Regions from separate parts of the Cetobacterium sp. ZOR0034 genome, predicted to be linked through region 1. Evidence: riboswitches for the same ligand, from Rfam matches in the RefSeq annotation. Region 1 holds a riboswitch; the other holds the start of a gene.
The links. A riboswitch is a leader RNA that binds a small molecule or an ion and turns the genes downstream of it on or off. The one in region 1 is predicted to bind cobalamin.

Region 1 (7,676 bases):
GTGAGTTAAAACATGGATCTATCGCTTTAATAGAGCCTGGAACACCTGTTATAGTTGTAGCTACGCAGTCAAATCTTTTAGAAAAAACCGTTTCAAATATGAAAGAACTAAAAGCTAGAGGAGCTCACATTACAACTATCGCAAGAAAAAGTTGTAAAGAAGCTATCGAAGCATCTGATGAATTTATTGGAATTGATGATATTGAAGATGTTTTCTCTGTTTTACTAGCTATTATACCGCTTCAACTTCTATCATACTTTACATCTGTTGCAAAAGGAATTGATGTGGATAAGCCTAGAAATCTAGCAAAATCAGTTACTGTTGAATAATATAAAAAGAGCCAATCGGCTCTTTTTTTTATACTTTTTAAGTAGAATTTAACATTTTTTCATGATATAATACTTTTAGAATTAAGGGAGGAATATATTATGAGTGATAGATTAAAAGGAACTTTATGGATGTGTGTGTCCGCTTTAGGTATGGCCTTAATGGGAGCTACAGTTAAATTTATTGGTAGTGATATCTCTACTTTCGAAAAACTTTTCTTCAGAAATCTCGTAGGAGTCGTTATGTTGCTCTTTTCTATGAAAGGTCAAAATATAAATATCTGGGGTAGTAGCAATAAAAGTAGATTATTTATGATTTTTAGATGTGCAACCGGCTTAACAGGAGCTGTTCTAAATTTTTACTGTATTAACAAACTTTATTTAGCTGATTCAGCTTTATTAAATAAACTTTCACCATTCTTTGTTGCTATTTTTGCAACTTTATTTTTAAAAGAAAAATTAGAAAGACATCAAATTCCTATACTTATTGTCGTTCTATTCGGAGCATTATTAGTTATAAAGCCTAAATTCAGTTTTGAAATGTTACCAGCTTTAGCCGGATTTTTATCCGCTATTTTTGCAGGTGGGGCCTATACACTAGTAAGATATCTAAGAACTATGGAAGAACCTTCTACTTTGGTTTTATGGTTTTCCGCATTTTCAATGATCGGTATGATTCCGCCAATGCTTATTCAAGGATTTATAGTCCCAAACAGGATACAACTACTTTATCTTATTCTAACAGGTATTTTCGCTACAATCGGACAGATTGGTTTAGCTTATGCTTATAAATATGCTTTAGCTAGTGAAGTATCTATATATCAATATTTAAGTATTATATTCTCTGCTATAATTGGGTTTATGGTTTGGCAGGAGATTCCAGATATTTTCAGTATGATAGGTGGTCTTATAATTATTGGTGCTGCATTATTTAATTATAAATTATCAAAAAAGTGATTGCAAATTGCAATCACTTTTTAAATTCATCTATTATGCTACTCAATTTTATATTTTGATCTTTTTTATACTCCTGATATTCAGGTATCGCTTTATCATCTATAAAACAATATTCTTTCTCATCCAAAGAAAACTTTTTCAAAATTTTATCATAAATGCAAACATCTTCTTTTTCAATTCTTATTACAGTTGATTTCCCTTTTTTACACGGTTCAAGAGGAGAACAAGTTTTAAAACAATCACTCTTTTCATATATTTTATAAGAAATATATCTACAGCATATAGGTCTAAAATCATATATCAAACAACTTTTACTCTCTTTATCATGAAAATAACATGCCTTATCCTCTAATTTATTCCTTAAAATTTTCTCTTTAACAATATCATTAGAACTAATAAAGTTTAATATCTCTGCTTTTTCTTTTAAAGATATCAAAGAATAATCCCAATTACAACAACCACAACTATTACTCGTCTGATTACAAACTCTTTCACCGTTTGATTTTACAATTTTTTCTTTAGCTTCCTTTAAAATATTTCTCAGCCTCTTCATAACTACCTTAGAATTTATAAGTCGCTTCCAACGTATAAATTCTTCCATCCCCTCTATTATATTGTCTTATATCATCCCAATATCCCACATATGTTGCATATTTTTCATCAAACAAATTATTAACTCTTCCAGTTAATGTAAGAGATTCTAAAGGTTTATAAGACAATGAAATATCAACAGTTGCATAATCTCCTTGATCCTTTTTTCTGATATTTGTAGGATCATCCGAGTCAAAATATCTTCCATAGTAAATTACATCTGCGTTTCCAACTATTTTAGGTGTAAATTCATATCTTGCACCAAATCCCAATTTCCAATTAGGAATAAAAGGAACCTCTTTATCTTTTAAACTATCAAATTTAGAATCTTTTATTTTGTGATATATATATGTTATTGATGTATTTAAAGTAAGCTTTTCAAAATAATGTTCTGCAAAAATTTCTACACCGTATCTCTCAGTATCTCCAATATTATAATATGGGAAATTCGAATACTCCTCACCACTATAATAGATTTCATCTCTTGTCATCTTATAGAATGTTGACAAACTTATATATGTATCATTTATATAATCTTTCACACCAAACTCTATTGTATCTTGTGTTTGTGGGTTTAATTTTTCAGCATTTACTGTATAACGCATCTCTGATATTAACGGAGTTCTAAAATCTCTAGATAATTTTCCATAAACAACGCCTGATTCATTATAGGAATATCTCGTTTCCAAAGTGTAAGAATAGTCATTATACTTTGTCTTATTTTTAGTATCCCACTTCTCTTCTGGAATAGGTGATCTATTTCTAAAATAATAGTTATACTCTGCAGTATTGTATCTAACACCTTGTAAAAATGTAAATTTACCTCTTTTATTTTCATTCATTAAGAATATTCCATAACTATCTTTTGTTGAATCATCAATTCGTTTATCTTGTGGAGTCGCAATCTCTTTAGTTAAATCAGTTCCTAACATAAAATAATCACTCTCTGTATAGTTATGCTTTAATTGAATTTTCCCATAAAATTTTTCCTCATCATCTTTAGGAATTACGGTTCCTGTTTTTGGATTATGAGTTTCAAATTTCTTTTCATAAAAACCTAAATAAGAGTACAGTTGAGTTTTTTTATTCAAATCATATCTATATCCTAAGTAATAATCATTGCTATGTGATTCACCTCTTGAAATATTCCCCGGATTTCTACTATCATTTTCATAAATATCCTCTGGTACATCACCATCTTTAGCATATTTTTTTTCATCTCTTGTATATCTAAAGTCAATCTCTCCATCATTTAAATTATATTTTGTACTTAGCACAAAGTTCTTTCTTTTACTAAATATATCTCCATATTCATCGCCTCTTTTATCACTTCTTTGTAAGCTAGAGTTATATCCAATACTTGTTGCAATTTTTTCTGTCATTTTTGTATTCACACCAACACCAAATTTATTAGATTCATGACTTGATACAGATCCTGATATATGCCCTGAATAATTTTTCCCCTCTGAAAATGAATCAATTTTTTTTAATCTAATATTTACAATTCCTCCAATAGCTCCATCACCGTATAAAATCCCTCCACCGCCAGGAACAACTTCTACTCTTTCAATATTTGCTATTGGAATATTTGTTATCTGATCTCCTTTTATAGGTACTCCATCCAATGTTACTATGGTATTTTTTTCTGCATGAACAGGACTCCCTGCTCCACGCACATCAAATCTAATACTATCATAATAATGTGATACAATAACTCCAGGTGCCATCCTTACAATATCCACAAGATTTTGAGCCCCTTTTTCAACTATCTCTTCACTTGTTATAACTGTTATATTCGCTCCTGTTTCTTTGATATTGGTTTCAAAATTATCTGTGGTTATAACACTTTCTTCCAGTTTTATAATCCTCTCATCTAACTTTGAATAAGCCAAAGTTGTGTAAGTCAAAAGACTTAGCACCATGATTTTTCTATTCATTTTTCCTCCCTCGAAGTATCATCTTAAAAGTATCCTGACTCATTTCACCCTACTCGCACCTCTTCCCAAGTTACCTCAGTGAGCTTTTGTGCTTTCGTCAATGTTACAGTGGCGGGGCCGTAGTGGAATTTAACCACACTTCCATATTAAGATGTCATTTTTTAGTACTTCACATGTTAACACATCTTACTTAATATTTTCCAATATAATTTTTTTATAACAAAAACTTTATCTGTACATTTAAAATATAATAACAATTTAGGTATAATTTACAAAACCTTTCTAACTTGCCACAAATGCTTATTCCAATAATCATCAACCTCAGAGATAATCACCCCTCTAGAGGTTGATGCATGTAAAAATCTATTATTTCCTAAATAAACACCTACATGACGTATTTTTTTTCTACCAATTTTAAAAAATAACAAATCTCCAACTTCCCAGTGAGTTCTATTTTTTATTTTTTTCCCTTCTAAGGACATCTTTTCAGTTGTCCTAGGTAAACTAACTTCAAACTTCTGTTTATATAAGTGTTGCATAAGAGCTGAGCAATCTACTCCCGATTTAGTAGTTCCACCTAATCTATATTTAGTCCCCTTCCAATTGTTGTAAAAGCCTGAAATTTTAACTACTCTAACCTGTCTTTCTTTTTCACTAATTTTAGCTGATGAGCACCCTGTCAACAAGAGTAAGAACAAAATCATTATATTTATTAATATTTTTTTATTTCTTAACAAAATTTAATTCCACTCCACTTTTTGTAACTATTCGAATTCCATTTTCTGTTATTCTAACCTCTTGTGCTTCTTTTAAGTTTTTTAAATACCCTTGCTCTTGTAACATTAAATTTTCTGGTCCCATCATTCTAGTTGTACCTATTTCCCCCACAGAAATTTTATCTCCATCTATTTTATAAGTTGCAAAATATCTATTCACTCCAGAATTACCTACTATTTTTTCCTTCTGAAAAAAAACATCAATCTGACTTTCTTCAATTACATTCTCTAAACTGTAAGTATTATCGAGAACTTTTGATAACACATCTACCTTTTTAGCAAAACATCCTCCCATTAAAAAAATCGCAAACAAAACTAATACCAATTTCTTCATAATTTCACACCTCACCTTTTTTATTTAATAATATTTTATAAACTAATTTTCTATATAAAACTTTAAACGAACACTCTCTATAATATTTTCATTTTTATCAAAAATTTTATAATTAATTTCCGACCCTTGAATTAAATGATTTAACTTATCAATACAAATAGAAGCTCTTCCATTTTCAATTTTCATTCTTCCAAAATCTAAATCTATCTCTTCACTTTCTCCAAACTCATCTATCTCTTCTTCTATATCATTTACTTTTATTTTAAGACCACTATATTTTCCAGACAATACTCCCGTTTCCTCTAATAAATAATACCCTTGAACCTCTCTAAAATCATCAATATATATTTTTTGCCCAGGTATATACCATTTATCTAAGGCTATCGTCTTTGAAACTTCATTTTTCATAGCTAATATAAAAACTTTATCAATCAAAACCTTTTTTACTCTATTGTAACTAAGACTTAATACCTCTCCCTCAATTCTATAATTCATATTTAAATCCAAGTTTTGAGGCAACTCTAACCCTATATAAATCTCTTTCGTATCATTAAATATATCATCATTTAACTGCTCGATATAAATATTAGGATATACCTCTTTTAAAGGAACAATTCTAACATTTTCTAAACTTTCTTGCTTCTCTATATTTTCCTGAACGATTTTCAATGAAGCTTCTTTAGCTAAATTCAATTTTAGTCCTTCCGAATTTACCTTGTTTTTAGTTATTTCTAGATCATAATCATTCAAACCTATCTTTTTTATAATCAAATATTTTTTACCATACTCCTGTTTCTTCAAAATCGGAGTTTTATAATCAAAATCTAAATATATTTCAGGATTAAATTCAGGCATATTAATACTTAGTTTCAAAACTTCTTTTCTATCCGAATATTGATACTCTATCTCTAGTTCATATTTACCTTTTACCAAGTTCCACTGATCTACCATAAGTTCCATTTTTTGCCGATTCAAATTTTTCCATCTCAGATTTATAGTAAGTCCACCCAACTCTATATTTTCAACTGTAAAACTATACTGCTCCCACTCCACATTTTTTTGAAGTAAAACATTTCCATCTTTTTTTATAATAACTCTTTCCAAATCTTTTCCTATCGTTAAATTCTTCCCCACTATATCAACGCTTGAAAAATATCCCACTGTATTTGGATAAGTTGCTACTGGTACATCTGATAAAATCAAATAGTGTCCCTTTCCTAACAATGGTTCATTAGCTTTATAATTCAATGTTAACTCCTGAGTAATTGCAAACAAATTTAAAGATATCAAAAACATATAAAATATTATCCTCATTTATTCCCCCTTATTTTAATTTTATAAAGTTATTATACTCTATTTTTTTAAATCTTTAAAACATTTCAAAAAAAATAGAGCCAAAGCTCTATTTTACTGTTATAAATTTTAAAAACTCTTTTAATCTCAAAGCTTTACTATATAAAAAACCTTGTCCTATATCAACGTTATTATTTTTTAAAAATCCTAATTGATAATCGTTTTCTATTCCTTCAGCTACAATCTTAAATCCTAGACCCTTTACTAACTTTATCAAATTTTGATAAACATATCTAGAACTTGCCCCCTCTTCTTTAACCATATCCAAAATAGATTTATCAAACTTTATAGTATCAACATCTAATATTCCCAATAATGCTATTGATGAATTTCCAGCTGTAAAGTCATCTATCGAAACTGTAATGTCCTTATCTTTCAACACTTCTATTTTTTCTTTGATTGTTAATACATTTAATGCTAATATTGACTCTGTTAATTCAATCTCTAAATTTATACCAGAAATTCCTATTTTTTGCATTAAATCAAATATAGTTGATATAAAGTCATCTCTTTCGAAGGTTTGAAGTGAAACATTAAAAGATAATTTTAATTTTTTTTCATTTAACGCCTCTTCATATCTTTTCAAAAAATTCATAGTTTCTTCTGCCATTAAATAATCCACCAAATGTATCTTCTTTAATTCTTCAAACATTGGAATGAACTCTGCCGGAGAAATAAATCCTAATTCATTGGTTTCCCATCTTGCTAAAACTTCTGCTCCAACAACCTCTAGTGTTTTAACATCAAACTTCGGTTGGAAAACCGGATACATACCTCTGATATTTTTCTCATTAATTAATTTTTTTATTTTATTTTTTCTTTCTATCTTCTCTATAAGTAATTTATCAGCCTTCGTTATTAAAATTTTTTCTTGCTGATATCTCTCATTATTATCAATTATTTCTAAATATTTAAAAATACTTTCAACACTTTCATTCTTACACTTTTTCAAATATGCTATTCTAATCTTATTTTTTATTTTATACTCTTTCTCAAATCCTAATTTTACAATCTCACTTTTTATAAGTTTTGTTAATTTTTCGATATCATCAACTTTTGCAAATATATAAAATTTATCTCCAGCAACTTTGTATATTTTAAACTCTGAACACTCTCTTGCTAATATTCGAACTAGCAAATTCGATATCTCTAATATCACATCATTTCCGATTCTCCAACCTAAATAGTTATTTATATATTTAAGCATACTCAAATTAATCTTTAAACACTGTCCTTCTTTTGTAAAAAATACATCTGCTTCGTTTAAATATGTAAAATAATTAGGTAATTTAGTTAATTTGTCTTTTAAAAAATCTTGATTCTTCTTATTTTTATAGTAAATTTCAAATATGCTATAAAAAACAAAAGCTAAAAAAACTGCACTCAATATGAACTTACCTAT
Region 2 (7,676 bases), on a different contig from region 1:
GAAAAACAAATTGTGAAAATGAAAGTGTTTAATATCATTATTTTTTTTAACATTGCCCTCTCCTTCAAATAATATGAAAAATGCCCCTTTCAAACTTTGAAAAGAGCATCTCTTTCTTAGAAGCTGTACTTAACTCCTAAATAATAATTTCTTTCTGCTGCTGGATAATATACTCTTCCAAATCTTGGATCCCAACTACTCGCTTCTTTATATCCTATGTAATCATAATATTTTTCATTAAATAGGTTATTTACTCCTACACTTACAATTAATCCATCTTTAAAGTCATATGACATAGATATTCCACTTATTAAATAACTATTCACTTTTTCTCTTATATTTTCTTCATCAGATGCATCAAAAGCTTTACCATAATACTCCCAAGAGTTATTTAAAGTTAACTTATCATTAAATCTATAATTAAAGTTCAATACTCCCTTTACATTTGGAACCCCTGGAATATCCTTTCCATCTTTAAACTCTGTTCTCATATATGTCAATGATTCTGAAATCGTCAACTTATCAAAGTAGTGCTCTAATGAAACCTCGATTCCTTTTCTTTTACTTGTTCCATCTAAATTTCTATTACTTTTCTCATCAGTTGAATCATTTTTTCCATAAAAAATTTCGTTCTCAGTCTCAATATAGAATACAGATGTCGAAACATATGTATTTCCTATGTAATCCTTTACTCCAACTTCATAAGTTTCTGTTCTTTGAGGTTTATATTCTCCATCCCAAGCACGAATCTCATCAGTATTTGGAGCTCTAAATCCTGTTGTATAACTTACATAAGTCGATCCTGAATCTGAATATAGATAACTTCCTGTTAGCTCAACTGCATCCTCTTTAAATTTTTTGTTATATTTTATTTTATTTTTATTTTCATCATCCTTCAAACCATTGTACTCTATATTTTGTCTTCTATACCCTTGGGTAAATCTAAACTTATCAATAGTATAACTATTTATTAAAAATCCACCCAATGAATCTTTTTCTGCCTTTCCATTTCCATATGCAAAATCCGTTGTATGTCCTTTATAAATATCTCCGCCTATAACAACATAACTATCATCTAAGTAAGAGTATTTCAATTGTGGTTTTAAGTATTTTATCTCGGTTTTATAGTTACTTCCATTTGAAGAGTATCTTTCATGAGTAAATGTTCCTAATAATTTAAATTCTAAATTAGAATCAATATTATATACATAATCTCCAGCAAAATCATTTTTCTCTGTTTTCCCATCAACTTTCCATGTCTTCGGGTTACTTGAAACTTGAGTTCTATCTCCGTCAACCTCTTCTCTTGTTAAACTTCCAGGAGCTCTAAACTCATTATTCGAATAATTATATTTAAATCCAAACTCTCCATCTGCTAACTTATATCTTGTTCTAAGTCCAAAACTTTCTAAATCATCCTTAGCATAATCTCTATATCCATCTTTCTCTTTTTTTAAATAATCTAATTCTAAAGATAGTTTGTCGTTAATCTTAGTTCCATATATAGCCTGCTGTTTCTTTAACCCATATGATCCTATTTCACTATTTAAGCTACCATAGTTCTTTTTATCCTTTGGCATTTTAGTTACAATATTTATTGTTCCACCAATCGCTCCATCTCCATATAAAACAGAACCTCCCGAAGGAATAACCTCTATTCTTTCTATATTATCTACAGGGATTGAACTTGTTTTATATCCTGATAAATCTATTGAGTTTATCGGTGCCCCATCTACAAGAACTATTACATTTGATTTTGCTGTTGCTCCTTGCCCTCTCATATCAAAAGCCGCATCTGCTCCACCCATCTCTTTAACAGTTACACTCGATACTAATTTTAAAGCTTCCGCTACTGTCTTCGCTCCTCTTTGCTCTATCTCTTCGGCCGTTAAAACAGTTATATTTTTTGGAATATCTGCTACTGTTGCAAAAGTATTTTCACTCGTTATAACACTTTCTTCTAGCTTTACAACTTTTTGTTCTGCCACAGCTAAATTAGCTACAACAACTAATGCTCCTAATAAAAATTTTTTATTCACTTTTTTTAATCCTCCCATTCTGTCACTCGCAGATTTAAATTTTATGGCAGGTATCCTGACTCAACTTCATCCTAACAATAGCCCTTCCCAGTTTCCCAGTGGTTTTACTATCTTCGTCCATTTCACAGTGGCGTGACCGTTTAAGATTCTCACTTAATTCCCTTTTAATTTCAAAACCATACTAATTTATTATACTACAATTATTTTGTTTTTAAAAGTTTTAACCTTTTAACGAACATGTTTTTTTAAATAATCTTGATTTTTTTCTATTATTTCAGTATAATCTAAAATTATGTTTTAATAGGAGGTCTTATGAAAAATATAGTTCCAGGTTATTTTTATATTTTTGATACTCCACTCGGATTACTTAAAATAGAAGCAAATGAAGAAGAAGTCACAAAAATAGAACTCAACAATCCCTCTTCAAATAGAACCTTTAAACTTACAAAACTTTTAGAAAAAGCTTTTAAAGAGATTGAAGAGTTTTTAAACGGAAAAAGAAAATACTTCACTTTTAAAATAAATCCATCAGGAACAGAATTTCAAAAATCTGTTTGGAATGCTCTTTTAAAAATACCTTATGGTGAAGTAAAATCATATAAAGACATTGCCATCGCTATTGGAAATCCAAAGGCTTGTAGAGCTGTCGGAATGGCAAATAATAAAAATCCAATTCCCATAGTTATTCCCTGTCATAGAGTTATTGGTAGTAATGGAAAATTAACAGGTTACGCGTATGGATTAACTTTAAAGGATGAATTATTACATTTAGAAAAAAAAGGTACAAAATAATTTTGTACCTTTTTCATTATGCTTCAACTACCCTTTTACAGAATACTTTCTCAGCTATATAAACTGTTATTAAATTTGTCATAAATCCTGGTAATAGCTCATACATATAAGCATCTAATCCAATAACTTTCCAGATTAAAAACACAAATGTCCCCACTAAAATTCCTGATAAAACACTTTTTGCACTTACATCTTTTAAATATAAAACACCTATTATTGCTGGTCCAAATATTGTCCCAAATCCTCCCCAAGCATATGCAACTAGCGATAAAACTTTAGCATTTTGATTAAGAGCAAATAATAAAGCTAGTAATGCAATCACTACTACACAAACTCTACCTACAAACATAATCTCTTTATCTGTAGCATCTCTTTTTATATATTCATAAAAATCTTCAGTTAATGTTGTTGATGATACTAATAGTTGAGAATCTATTGTAGACATTATTGCAGATAGTATTGCTGCTAATAAAATTCCAGCCACCCAAGGGTTAAATAACTCTTTTATCATATAAATAAATATCTTCTCTGCATCTCCACCAAGTTGACTTACCTCTTTAAATAAAGGAATTCCTAATAATCCAATTGCTATAGCTCCAATTAGTGATATTAATACCCAAATCATAGCTATTCTTCTAGATTTCTTTAACTCTTTTACATCACTTATACTCATAAATCTAACTAAAATATGTGGTTGTCCAAAATAACCCAATCCCCAAGCTAAAGATGATAAGATACCCATAACTCCAATATTCTTTCCACCTTGTTTAAATATATCAAAAGTTATTCCCTTTAACTCTATTCCTTGCTTCACAGTTTCTAAATCTCCTATTTTATAATAAGCCATTACTGGAACAGCTATTATTGCCATAAACATAAGAGCTCCTTGGAAGAAATCTGTCCAACACGATGCCAAATATCCACCCATAAATGTATACACAACGATTGTTACTGCTCCGACTACAACTGCCACCTTATAATCTATTCCAAGTATCGACTCAAATAATTTTCCAGCAGCTACTAATCCAGATGAAGAGTATATTGTAAAGAAAAATAGTGTTCCTACAGCCAAAATTTTTCTAATAGTTCCCTTATCATCTTTTAATTTTCTTTCTAAAAATGTTGGTAAAGTCAATGTATCTTCAATCTCTGTTTCTACTCTTAATTTTGGTGCTATAAACTTCCAGTTTAAATAAGTCCCTATTGCAAGACCTATTACAACCCAAATCTCCCCAAATCCTGAAAGATAAACAGCTCCAGGTAAACCCATAAGCAACCAACCACTCATATCACTAGCTTGTGCCGATAATGCAGTTACCCAACTTCCTACTCCTCTTCCACCGATTAAGTAATCCTCTGAACTGGAGGTTTTACCATAAAAGTAAACTCCCACTCCTATTAAAAATATTAAATACGCTCCAAATGTTATAAATGTTTCTACTCCTATCATTTTTCTCCTCCGAAATTTTTTTTAAATAAAAAGAGGGTCACCTAAGTACAACTGTACCTAAGTGACCCTCATTAAAAGAATCCTATAAAAATAATCTTTTTTTAAAGTTATTTCCCCTTAGATACAGATCCAAATTTGTAACACAAAATGGATCTGTATCTAAACATAAACTAATGCTTAAAACACAAATCCCTATCTAGGGGGGATGGGTTGTCTATTTACATTGTTAGAAATAACTTGATTTTTTTTCATTAGAACTCTCCTTGAATTTTTATTTTATTTATATTACCATATGAAAATAATTTTGTCAAATTTTTGTTACCAAGTTAAAATTCCCTCTTCAGAATTATACACATTTTCAAATCCCTCTTCTAATAAAATCAGAGCTGCAGACTTTGAACGAACTCCACTTCTACAAAAAGTTATATATGTTTTATTTTTATCTAACTCGGTAATTCTCTCTCCTAGTTCATGAAGTGGAATATTAATTGTCTCATTTAAAGATTCATCCCAATACTCCTCTTCTGTTCTAACGTCTAAAAGTACAGTATCTTTATCTTTAAGAAGATTTTTAACTTCCTCTTTTATCAATGTTTTATAATTTCTTTTCTGCATCTTTTTCCTCTTAATTAAATAAAGGTTTAATCTCCTCTATCCAAGCTTTTATTCTATCTGGAGTTTCATTATCTTGATTACTCTCATCTAGGGCTAATCCTACGAATTGATCTCCTACTATAGCCTCTGTTTCTTCATAAGAATATCCTACTGTTGAAGTAAATCCTACTATTTTTGCTCCATTCTTCTCTACAACATCATAAAGTTTTCTCATAGCACCAACATAAGACTCTCCAAATGCAAATTGATTTCCTACTCCTACAATTCCTACAACTTTTCCTGTAAAATCAAGTGTTTTAAAAGTCTCATAAACAGTTTCCCAATCTCTTTGTAACTCTCCTACACCATAAGTTGGAGAAACTAAGATAAGATTATCTAATCCTGCCATCTCATCTATTCCGTTGGCTACGTCAAAAACTTCATAATCTTGTCCTCTTAAATAAAACTCTATTTCATCAACAATCCCAGCAGTTATTCCTGAAGTTGTTCCATAAAAAATTCCTATTTTTTTCATATTAATTTCCTCCACCATTCTTTAAACCAGTTATATCTTTTATCACTTCACTTGCTATAATAAGTCCTGCAACTGAAGGTACAAATGATATACTTCCTACATTATTTTGTTTTGCTCTATCGCCCTCTGAACTTTTAGGTTTCATCGGTAACTCTCTCGAGAATAATACTTTAACTTTTCCTATTCTTCTTTTCTTTAATTCCGCTCTCATGACTTTCGCTAAAGGACACACTGACGTTTTACTAATATCTGCAATCTCTAACATCGTCGGATTTATTTTATTTCCAGTTCCCATCGATGAGATTATTGGAATTTTTAATTCTTTGGCTATTGTTATCAAATCTAACTTAGCTGTAACTAAATCAATAGCATCAACTATATAATCATATTTTTTATCTTCTGAGAAGAACACTTCTTTTTTATCTTTAAAAAACTTTTCTTTATAGGCATTAACCTTTATTTCTGGATTAATTGAAAGAGCTCTCTTTTTTATCACTTCAACCTTATCCTGACCAATAGTATCTTGTGTTGCAATAACCTGTCTATTTAAATTTGTTATATCTACAGTATCAAAATCAACAACTGTAAGTTCACCTACTCCGGCTCTTACTAAAGACTCAACTACAAATCCTCCCACTCCTCCTACTCCAAAAACAAGTACATGTGAGTTATTCAGTTTATTTAGATTCTCTTTACCTATCAATAGTTCTGTTCTTTGAAAAATCATCTATATACCAACCTTTTTCTAATTCTTTACTAATTCCATAAAGATTATATACCAAAGAACTATAAAATACAAGTTTTTCTTTTAGTTCTTGACATTTTTTTAGAGTATATGATATATATTTTCTTAGCCACAAGAAGTGTGGAGTGCTATTTTAAGGAGGACAAGATGAAAAAAGAAACTAAAGTATTTCAAGCAGAAACTAAAGAACTTCTGAACCTTATGGTTCATTCAATCTACACTCACAAGGAGATCTTTTTAAGAGAGTTAATTTCTAATGCTAGCGATGCAATTGATAAACTAAAATTCAAGGCTCTTACAGATACCCATATTTTAGATTCTTCTAAAGAACTTAGTATATCTATCATTCCAAATATAGATTCTAGAACATTAACTATCAAAGATACGGGTATTGGAATGACTTTTGATGAAGTCGTTGAAAACATTGGTACAATCGCAAAATCTGGATCAAAAGCTTTTTTAAACTCTTTAGAGGAAGCTAAAAAAAGTGGTGATTTAAATATAATCGGTCAATTTGGAGTCGGTTTTTACTCTGCTTTTATGGTAGCGGACAAAATTATTTTAGAGACAAAGTCTCCTTACTCTGATAAAGGAGTTAGATGGATTTCAGCTGGTGAAGGAAGCTATGATATCGAAGAGATTGATAGAGCTGAGATAGGAACCTCTATTATTTTACATATAAAAGATAACGATGAAGATAAAGAGTTTTTAAATGAACATAAGTTTAGAGCTCTTATTAAAAAATATTCAGATTATGTTAAGTACCCAATTCTTTTTAAAGATGAAAGGCTTAACTCTACTAAACCTATCTGGAAAACACCTAAAAACGAACTAAAAGACGAGGATTACAATGAGTTTTATAAGTCAAACTTCCATGATTGGCAAAATCCTTTATTACACTTTAACTTTAATATTCAAGGTAGCTTAGAGTATAATGCGATTTTATTTGTTCCTACTACTCCGCCATATGATCTATATACTCGTGAATATAAAAGAGGATTACAACTTTATACAAAAAATGTTTTTATTATGGATAAATGCGAAGAACTTATTCCGCAATATTTCAACTTTATAAAAGGACTTGTTGATACCGATGATCTTTCTCTAAATATTTCTAGAGAGATTCTACAAAAAACTCAACAATTAAAAAATATATCTAAAAATTTAGAAAAGAAAATAATCTCAGAATTTGAAAAACTTATGAATAATGATAGAGATAAATATCTAAAATTCTGGGAAACTTTCGGAAGACATATAAAATTCGGAGTTCATGAAAATTTCGGATTAAACAAAGATAAACTACAAAACCTACTTATGTTTAAAAGCTCTAAAAATAAAGATTTTATATCTCTTAAAGAGTATGTAGAAAGAATGAAACCTGAGCAAAATGAAATCTATTATGCTGTTGGTGAAAATATTGAAATTTTAGAAAAAATGCCTAAAGTTTCTAATGTTTTAAGTAAAGATTTTGAAGTTTTATATTTAACAGAAGCTGCTGATGAATTTGCTTTAAAAACTATG

Region 2: linked by a shared signal. The riboswitch ahead of L992_RS00850 (TonB-dependent receptor) and the one ahead of L992_RS12805 (TonB-dependent receptor) in region 1 are both predicted to bind cobalamin.

What each region holds. Positions count from the first base shown of each region.
Region 1 covers NZ_JTLI01000113.1:2,081-9,756, forward strand. The annotation lists gene glmS (glutamine--fructose-6-phosphate transaminase (isomerizing)) at 1-329, shown strand, start outside; gene L992_RS12795 (DMT family transporter) at 429-1,283, shown strand; gene L992_RS12800 (YkgJ family cysteine cluster protein) at 1,297-1,836, opposite strand; gene L992_RS12805 (TonB-dependent receptor) at 1,844-3,811, opposite strand; cobalamin riboswitch at 3,818-4,008, opposite strand; gene L992_RS12810 (NlpC/P60 family protein) at 4,081-4,548, opposite strand; gene L992_RS12815 (META domain-containing protein) at 4,535-4,921, opposite strand; gene L992_RS12820 (hypothetical protein) at 4,964-6,235, opposite strand; gene L992_RS12825 (EAL domain-containing protein) at 6,324-7,676, opposite strand, start outside.
Region 2 covers NZ_JTLI01000002.1:60,845-68,520, forward strand. The annotation lists gene L992_RS00845 (ABC transporter substrate-binding protein) at 1-53, opposite strand, end outside; gene L992_RS00850 (TonB-dependent receptor) at 117-2,039, opposite strand; cobalamin riboswitch at 2,067-2,235, opposite strand; gene L992_RS00855 (methylated-DNA--[protein]-cysteine S-methyltransferase) at 2,352-2,831, shown strand; gene putP (sodium/proline symporter PutP) at 2,848-4,281, opposite strand; gene L992_RS00865 (rhodanese-like domain-containing protein) at 4,600-4,896, opposite strand; gene L992_RS00870 (flavodoxin) at 4,907-5,410, opposite strand; gene L992_RS00875 (ThiF family adenylyltransferase) at 5,412-6,137, opposite strand; gene htpG (molecular chaperone HtpG) at 6,303-7,676, shown strand, end outside.